Regions from separate parts of the Alicyclobacillus sp. SO9 genome, predicted to be linked through region 3. Evidence: riboswitches for the same ligand, from Rfam matches in the RefSeq annotation. Region 3 holds a riboswitch; each other region holds the start of a gene.
What was found. A riboswitch is a leader RNA that binds a small molecule or an ion and turns the genes downstream of it on or off. The one in region 3 is predicted to bind cobalamin.

Region 1: another riboswitch for cobalamin. It lies ahead of GI364_RS05475 (ABC transporter substrate-binding protein); the one in region 3 lies ahead of GI364_RS08320 (ribonucleoside-diphosphate reductase subunit alpha).
Region 2: another riboswitch for cobalamin. It lies ahead of GI364_RS04095 (ABC transporter substrate-binding protein); the one in region 3 lies ahead of GI364_RS08320 (ribonucleoside-diphosphate reductase subunit alpha).

The regions. Positions count from the first base shown of each region.
Region 1 covers NZ_CP066339.1:1,231,189-1,234,283, reverse strand. The annotation lists gene GI364_RS05480 (FecCD family ABC transporter permease) at 1-660, opposite strand, end outside; gene GI364_RS05475 (ABC transporter substrate-binding protein) at 657-1,673, opposite strand; cobalamin riboswitch at 1,867-2,067, opposite strand; gene GI364_RS05470 (N-acetyltransferase) at 2,133-2,669, opposite strand; gene GI364_RS05465 (glycosyltransferase) at 2,807-3,095, opposite strand, start outside.
Region 2 covers NZ_CP066339.1:913,180-916,274, forward strand. The annotation lists gene GI364_RS04080 (cobalamin-binding protein) at 1-8, shown strand, start outside; gene GI364_RS04085 (cob(I)yrinic acid a,c-diamide adenosyltransferase) at 54-623, shown strand; gene GI364_RS04090 (adenosylcobinamide amidohydrolase) at 627-1,400, shown strand; cobalamin riboswitch at 1,469-1,655, shown strand; gene GI364_RS04095 (ABC transporter substrate-binding protein) at 1,810-2,811, shown strand; gene cobU (bifunctional adenosylcobinamide kinase/adenosylcobinamide-phosphate guanylyltransferase) at 2,856-3,095, shown strand, end outside.
Region 3 covers NZ_CP066339.1:1,851,700-1,854,794, forward strand. The annotation lists gene GI364_RS08310 (SDR family oxidoreductase) at 1-239, shown strand, start outside; gene GI364_RS08315 (CBO0543 family protein) at 335-874, opposite strand; cobalamin riboswitch at 1,034-1,230, shown strand; gene GI364_RS08320 (ribonucleoside-diphosphate reductase subunit alpha) at 1,458-3,095, shown strand, end outside.

The sequences.
Region 1 (3,095 bases), 620 kb from region 3:
GATGTCCAGGGCACGGGCTTGGGTTAGATACACCACAAGCCCGACACCGGAAAAGACCGTAATCATCAGTGCATGGCCCCACGTACTTCCGTCAAGTCCCCCCATGAGCCAGAACAGGATGGCCTGCATGGTCTGTAATGGAGAAAGTGACAGAGCCAATGTGACCAAGGCACTGGACAGCGAACTGACAGCAACTCCCGATAAGAGCAATGAATGCACCGCTGTACGCCCGGCAATGGTCCCTAATCGGTAAATCAGGAAAACAGCAACAAGTCCGGTAACGAAAGCGCCTGCCGGCGTCCACCACTGGCTGCGGGAAGCCAATCCCAGGCTGATAACCACGACCGCGCCGAGGGAGGCGCCGCCAGAAACACCGATAATAGCGGGATCGGCCATTGGATTGCGAAACACCGCCTGCAATGCGGCTCCGGTACTCGCAAGCCCGGCTCCAACCATCGCTGCCACCACAAGGCGCGGCCAACGGATGGCTCCCATGACTACCGCGTCAGATGTGCGCTGACCGCTGAAGTATGCCCACGAATCCATTACGGCTTTTCCCACTGAAATATGCATGGGACCCAAATCCAGTTCGAGAAATGCAGCCACAACCAGGGCGGCAGATAAAACAGTTATCCCAACGCCGGCATGAAGTCGTTTCATTTTGTCAATTTGGGAATGTTGGCCTTAGGGTGCAAATCCTTGGCAATATCCCTGACTCCTCTCGGAAAGTATTGTGACAGGCTGTTTAAGTCTGCAGGGGGAACTGCGTAAATGCGTCTGTTCTTGACAAAATTGACGTCTTGCAGGGCCTTGTCATGAAGCAGTTTCTGTTTGTATCCCTTGTCTGTGCTGGAAATAATCATGACATCCGGATTCCACTTGACAATCTGTTCATCCGTCACTTTTTTCCAACCCGTGACACCTGCGGCTGCGTTGACCCCCCCTGCGTCTCTAATCATGTCGTTCACAGTCGTTTGACTGCCTGCGGCGTCCCCGTAAGAACTGTCGCTGATAACTGTCGGCTTTTTCATGCCCTTGACCGCATTCCCAATCTGCTTCAACTGCTGATTCATTGTCTTGATGAGTTGGTTAGCCTTTGCCGGTTTGTCAACTAGTTTTCCCATTATTTTAATATTTTTCTCAATAGCCTTTTGAGAGTTAAAACTCGCGAACTCATAGGTCGGGATTCCTGCCTGTTTCAACTGTTGAACAACACCTGACTGTGTGTACGAGGCAGCCAAAACCAGATCCGGATGCGCCGCAATAATCTGCTCAGAGTTCGCTTGATTAATCTTCGGTATCCCTTTCACAAAGCTCACAATATTGGATTGATTCGGATCCGCTGAAAACTTTGTCACCATCGCAATCTCACTCTTTGGAACCAGTCCGGACAAGATGGTGTCTGTACCCAAAGTTATGGAGGCAATGTGCTTGGGGGCCTTTTTAATGGTAATCGTGTGGCCCGCCTGGTCTTTCACAGTCAAGGGAAATTGGGTCTGTGCTTGCGGGGTCTGTCCCGCCTGTCCGGTTGCAGTTCCAGTTGAGTTTGTCGCAGTCTGGTTTCCCGTACTGACTTTGCTGTGACTAGCAGCTTGATTTACGGTTCCGCACCCCGCAACCAACAGGGCCGTTCCAAGAGAAGCCGAAATAACTGCTGCCGTTTTTCTGTTCATGAAAAAACCTCCCACGTATTTGTTCGAGACACAAAAGCTCTGAACAATGATTTCCGTGGCTTCGAAGAAGAACGCGGACGGTCAGGCAATCCGCACTCTTCCCCCTTCATAAGGAAAACCCTGCCATCACGGCAGGGTTGTGGTCGGTAGTTGGTATGTACCTCTGGCCACTCACCTTTTCCTCGAAGGCTTAAGCACACGCTGGCCTCTAGGCAGGTCTCCTGGCTCACAGCCACTCTAGTTGGCGCCTTCCCATTTCCCTTCGGAAACAGTGGCAGCCATGAGTATTGGCTGTTTACAGTGGCGGGACCGCGCCGGATTTACACCGGCTTCCCTATTCTCCCCTGACACGATGAAACGCTCGATGCAAAAAACCTTCACACCTAACAGTTGTTCATCCATTGGGGCACCCAAAGGCAACAAATTGTGATTTTATCGTATGCCAGGACCAGAGCCTTGTCAATGCTTCCACTGAAGCGAGGTTTCTGGATTTGCTACAAGACGTCCATAATACTTCATCGCTTGGAAGTTGTGAATCTCTCTGCAGATGTGCTTCATCATCTGCAGAACCTGACGTTCATGGGTTGGATCCGGGCTCCAGTAGTAAATGTCCATACGGAATACTTCTCCGTCATTGTCCCAGCGCGTATATTCAATGTTACTGGCAAGGCGAAAACCATTCTTTTCGTAAAACCGAATTCGTTTGCCGGTATCTGCGTTCTCCTCGTCCTCCGGCTCGACTTCTGCTATGAGTAACTTGCCTTTGGACTGAAAATCTCCTATGACCTGCCCGCCAATGCCGCGGCCTCTCGTACCTGGGTAAACGAGTAAGTAATCCAAAAATATAAAATCTGGATATTCCGCATACATCACCAAGTAATCTTCTGTTTCGCGTTTGCGATAGGCCGGCACGTGCTCCAGTAATGCCTCCATCTGGTTTACGTCTTTTAGCTCATGCTCTGGAAAGTAATCTGTCAGCTTCTCGTACCAGTCCATCCGTACCCCTCCTCGCGGTCGTCGGCCTTGTGAACACATCCACGACAGAACAGCAGCGTGCGTGTGGCCCTTCGAGGAACACACTCGTTCACAAGCCAAGCTCGAATTGGAGTTAGTTTCTGCTCTCACAAGCAGACTTATAAAGGCAATTTACTCCTGTTATCCGGCGTGTCTTCCAATTGCTTTCGCCATTTCTCAAGCCACGCCCGTTTTCGGATCTTGTCTGGAAACAAGCCCCTTGGACCAAGTTCGCTGAGCATGAAATGAAATGCCTCCAGGTGGTCTCCCAGCACCAGTCGTTCCCAAGGTTTGCCGTGTCTCTTCCCGTGCAACTCCCGCTGAAAGCGATTTTTGGACATCACATTGACTGGATGTACTGCTGCAACTTGAAACCCGGCCAGGATGGCCTTCACCTGTGCCAAAGGG
Region 2 (3,095 bases), 940 kb from region 3:
GGGGTTGAAAGTGTGAAATATAACTCTATTACTGTGAATGGAGGTATGGACGAATGAAAATTTATACTCGAGGCGGCGACAAGGGCAAGACGATGTTAATTGGGAGAGAACGCAGGTGGAAACATGACCTGCGAATAGAGTCTTACGGAACAGTGGATGAGGCGGGAGCTTTTATTGGGTTGGCGATGAGTGAATTGGATATCGAACGCGATCGCGATATCCTTGACGTACTCTCTGATGTGCAGCAGACTTTATGGGATGTGGGGGCAGATTTGGCTGCGTCGCCGCAGGCTGGAGATTATGCATTTCGGACTTCAGATATGGCCGCAGCAACACTAGAACCGCACATCGATCGGTTTAAAGAGGAAGCAGATGCAGTTACCAAGTTCATTGTGCGGGGTGGGGTACGAGCTTCAGCCGCACTTCATGTGGCCTGTACCGTTGTCCGTAGAGCCGAGAGACGAGTGGTGGATTTGATGCAGGTAGAGTCGATTCACGAACCAACGCTACAGTACCTGAACCGTTTGTCTGATTTGTTATTTGTCCTGGCACGTACGGCAAATGCCAGGGTTCATCAGTCCGACGTGCCTTATGAGAATAGCACAGACGTGTTTCGTGGTTGAGGAATGAAAACTCCAGTATTGGACGTCGATACACAAGGGTCATTGCTTTCTCCAACTTCCTATTGGGAGGCAGGAGAAGTTATTATTCGTTCTCTGCCTCGTGCAATTTCTATGCAAGGAGACCGTGGTTTTCGTAGTATCAGTTCATGTATCTATGGTGGGGGTCTACAAACGACGCAATACATTGGGAACTTTCAAGTTGAAAGATCTTATCGTTCTATGGAGCCAGAAAAGGATTTGCAAGACCGATTCAAAGAAGTGGGCGTACCTGAAGAGAAAATGCCCCTTGCAGCCGGGTTTCTTACTGCCGCATCTGTTCTCGATGCTGGCTGGGAAGTAAGAACAGGAGAACAGTGGGAGCTGCTTACCTGTGTATCTGTCGGTACGGCCAATAGTGTCAGAATACCGATGGCGGCAAGTGACGACCTGAACCGGTCTTACAGTCCTGGGACTATCAATATAATTACACTGATTGCAGGGGTCGTACGACCTGAGGCTTTGGTGGGAGGCGTTATCACAGCCACTGAAGCAAAGACCGCAGCACTCTATGATTTGAATATCCGAGTATCTGATGGAAGACACGCGACGGGGACATCTACAGATGCAATTCTCTTAGGAAGTACACAGCGGGCACTAGTTCGTCATCGTTCTCTAGATGATGAGAAGCCGATGAATGAAATTCAGTATGCAGGACTGGCAACAACGTTTGGGCAAGCCTTAGGAAGTGCAGTATACAATGCGGTTCTGCATGCTGGTACTCGTTACTTACGGCGGTGAGAGACCAAGGTTCATTGAGCAAACTGTAAATTGACAACTACTATTGATTGCAATAGGATAAAAATAACTTGATAACATACTTTTCAGGTGCTCCAATGAAGTGGAGATAATAGGGAAACCGGTGAGAATCCGGTACGGTCCCGCCACTGTAATCAGCACGAAAGCAGCTCGATAACACTGTCCTTTGAGGATGGGAAGGTATCGATATTGTCTGCGCTGAGAGTCAGGAAACCTGCCTGGGAAGTCAACCAAGACCCTTCGCGGAGAGGCGTCGGTTGTGTACGAGGCAGCGTCCCAATCACCTCTATACTGCTGCTTTAGTAGAACATAACCAACGGATGCTCTGTCGGCAGACAGAGCATTTTCTTCGCAGGGAAATTGGCATCACATTTCTCTGGGAGGAAGGAACATGAACGAAATTCGCAAGTGGACAGTAGGCTCAATCGTAGTTTTTGGAACAACAGCTTTAGTAGTAGGTTGCGGCACGCCCCCCAAACGCTCGGCAAATGCAACTGCCAATACCACCGGTCAATCCACGCCATCAGCCAACGTAAAGAACACCACTTATCCCCTCACCATCAAGGACGAGGCAGGGCACACGAGGACAATCCCGAAACAGCCTCACCACATTGCCTCAACAACAGAGGGAACGGATGAGATTCTATCGGCACTGGTTCCCAAAAAAGATGTCGCGATGGTTACAACTTATGCAACAAATCCGGCATATTCCAATGTCATCCATTGGGCCAAAGGAATCACGGCCATTCAAAAAGCAAACGCCAGCCAAATTCTAGCCGTTCATCCCGATCTCGTTTTGGCAGCTTCGTATACGAAGGCGGGTGTGGTGAGCCAGCTGACACAGGCTGGTGTTCCCGTCTTTGAATTTACGCAGTTTCATTCCATATCCGGTATTGAAAAAAATATCAAACTGACCGGCAAGCTTGTAGGGGCACAGCCGAGGGCTCAGAGACTTGTGGCGAAAATGAATACGGATTTGGCGAAGATTCAAACAGCAGTAAAAAGGAAAGAGAAGCCAACAGTTTTAGACTATAGTTCGTATGGCTTCGCTGCCGGAAAAGGGACGACCGTGAACAGTATCATTGTGGATGCGGGCGGTGTGAACGCTGCAGCAAAGGTCAAAGGATGGAATAAAATCACGGATGAAGAGATTATCAAGATGAATCCGCAAGTGATTATTACGGCTAACAGTGACAAGAGATTTGCGAACAAACTTCTTCACGATTCAAAGCTTCAGACAGTGCGTGCTGTGAAAAATCATCGCGTGTATGCGGTGAGTGGTGCCAGTCTTTCGTCGGTGTCTCAATATATTATCAAGGGAGTAAAGGATGTCGCTCATGTTCTTCATCCATCAGTTTCGTTGCCTACAATTACATTTACGAAAAATGAGTAAGGAAAGAATCACCTGTTCAATGCAATTGGAAAAGGAGGTATACTGTGCCAGTCACGCTTATCATCGGGGGCGCACGCAGTGGGAAAAGTTCTTTTGCAGAGCGCTATGTTCAGAGATTATCCACCACGGAGAATCGTTCCGTTACGTACATTGCAACAGCGCAGGCGCTGGACGACGAAATGGCAGCACGGATTGCACAACATCAGTCACGGCGCCCTTCACACTGGATGACCATTGAAGAACCGCTGAACGTACCACCTGTACTGGGTGAGCGACAAAGTTCG
Region 3 (3,095 bases):
GTATGGAATTATCACCGACCTCGAATATTCGGGCGACGATTATCTCTCCTGGCATGGTTGAGACAGAGTTACTTACCACGATAACGGATGAGGATGCCCTGAATGCGTTGAAATCTCGGGCAACGGCACAGGCGCTTCAATCTGAAGACATTGCCGAAGCGATATTCTATGCAATCAACCAACCAGAAAGAGCATCTGTGAATGAAATATTGATCCGACCAACAACGCAGCTGTCGTAGTCGCAGACTCGTTTGAAAGGCGAGTTTCTCCTTGCGGAGCAGGGCGTTTGTCGATATTTCTGCAATAAAAATGTCCGCTATATCGGCAAAGTATATCATCGGGAGGAAGCCTTTAAGCGTTCAATAACCCATCGTGCAAAGATCGCTTTGAGCATGTATAACGGTACAGAGTATATAAACTTCCACGAGTACAGGACATACAGGTGAAACCTAACAAACAGCGGTTCCACCACAAATGCGACAATAAGTGCTGCGACCAACAATGCTACAATGAACGACTTCCATGTCCGAAAGTATTGGTAGATCAACATGTGCTCGACCGGTAAGACTGATAAGTCGACGGGAATGAGAGCTGGAATGAGAAACCATAGCAACTGATGCGGATAAGCCCAGAACAGTGAGTTTGTTCCCCATAAGTCGAGAAGGGACGAAATACACCCAATGAGCATGCCGTAACTGGCAATCTCATATATGCGATTTCGATCAGTTAATATCCACCAAATGACCCAGGGGACAACGGAAAGGGTAAGGAGAAACCACCACTGCCAAGAGAAGAGCGAGTGCTCAAGCCAGTAGTCATATGAGGTTAAGCTAAGATGTCGACGAGCTTGCTCCAATATCGCAAATGAATGCAATTATAAATCCCCCTGTTGTCTCTCTGTTTCTTATGGTGGAACAAGACCGTGCATTCATACGTGTCTATATGTGAAGGAACATCGAATTGCTGAATGTAGCGTGTGAAGTGACATAAATGTGTTGATAGACACCATATATAGTGCTAGAATTGCAAACACAACTTCATATGCGAACTTGGTGCCCAACTTTGTTGGGTGAAAAGGGAATCCAGTGAAAGTCTGGAGCGGTCCTCGCCACGGTAAGGTACGATGCAAGACTCTGGTGTTCAATCGCCAGCCACTCGAGTTAATCGGGGAAGGTGAGTCTTTGCAAATGAGTCCAAGTCCGGAGACCTGCCATGTTTGCAATTGAAAGTATGCCCACGAGGAGATGGGTAGGGCTTTGGAAGCGATCCACTTCGGATTTCATGTGGGAATCTGTTCAATCGTGACTTCAATAGCACTCCGTCCTCGATGGGCGGGGTGTTTTTTATTGCGCAAACCCAAGGAGGCGCTCAATGTGAGTATCCAGGAAGAACAAGCCGTATTGGACAAGCCATCGTCAATTCAGGTGGATTGGTCGAATCTGTTCAGCTTCACCGACATGAAAGAGGTCATTCACTCGGTCTGCCACGGTCTTGATGGTTGCCATCCAGAGGCACTGCTGAACGTTATACGAACGCAGTCTAGGGAGGGCATGTCTCAACAGGCCATTGTGAGGTTGGTCATTCAATTAGCGGTCGAAAAGACCTCGATTGAAGAGCCCAACTGGCAGTACGTTGCGGCTCGGCTACTGCTGTCGAGTATCTATCAAGAAGCTGCCGATAACCGAGGATTGGAGGCTTCTCCGTATACCGACTTTCATGCGCTCATTAAGAGACTTGAGGACATTGGTCGGTATGGAACTTACATTCGGAAGAAATACACCAAGGAAGAAATCAACGAGCTTGAGCAGTACATAAGGCCGGAACGTGACTTGCTGTTCAACTATGTCGGGTTAAAGCAACTTATGGATCGGTACGTGATTCGGGGGGAGAGCGCAGAGGTTCTGGAGTTGCCTCAAGAGTTGTTCATGGGTGTCGCTATGCATCTGGCGATGAATGAAGCGGGCAGGGTAGAGCGTGCCAAGCAGTTTTACGATGTCCTATCAAAGCTTGAAGCAACAGTTGCAACACCAACACTGAGCAATGCTCGCAAACCATTCCATCAGTTGAGTTCCTGCTTTATCGATATGCCGGAGGACGATCTCATTAGTATCTACGAAACGGATAAGGCCTTTGCCCGTGTATCGAAATTCGGCGGAGGGATGGGGATCTACGTTGGGAAGATTCGAGCACGAGGTTCAGCTATCAGAAATCACAAGGGAGCCAGTGGTGGAGTCATTCCATGGGTTCGGAATTACAACAACACAGCGGTGAGCTGCAACCAACTGGGGGTGCGCAGTGGTGCGGTCGCTGTCTATCTCGATGTTTGGCACAAGGACATTCAAGATTTCCTGCAACTCAAGACGAACAACGGGGATGAGCGACTCAAAGCACACGATATCTTCCCTGGCGTGTGTATTCCTGATGAGTTTATGCGGCGTGTTGAGTCACGAGGCAGTTGGCATCTCTTCTGTCCTTATGAGGTAGAGAAAGCTATGGGATTCCGTTTGGAAGATGCATGGGGTGAAGAGTTCGAACGTCGTTATCAAGCGTGCATTGACAACCCTGAGCTTGACCGAATTGAAATACCAGCTATCGACATCATGAAAAGGATCCTCCAGTCCACCTTTGAGACGGGAACTCCGTTTGTGTTTTTTCGTGATACGGCAAACCGGATGAATCCCAACAAACATGCAGGCATGATCTACTGTAGCAATCTTTGTACAGAGATCATGCAGAACATGAAGCCAATGCAGTTGACGGAAGAAACAGATGAGGATGGCAACATTGTGGTTCGGTACAAACCAGGTGAGTTTGTCGTTTGTAACCTCTCCTCGCTCAACCTTGGTCGGTGCAAGTCTCGAGAGGATATGGAACGTATTGTGGAAACGCAAATTCGAGGCATGGACAACGTGATTGACTTGAACTACTACCCAGTAAAACAAGCAGAAATGAGCAATCAGAAATACCGAGCGATTGGACTGGGTATCAGTGGGTATCATCAGCACCTCGCCCAAAACAAGTTTCTTTGGGAGTCTGAGGACCATCTAAGTCACGTCGACGAACTGTTTGAATGGATCAACTTCTTCGCTATCAAG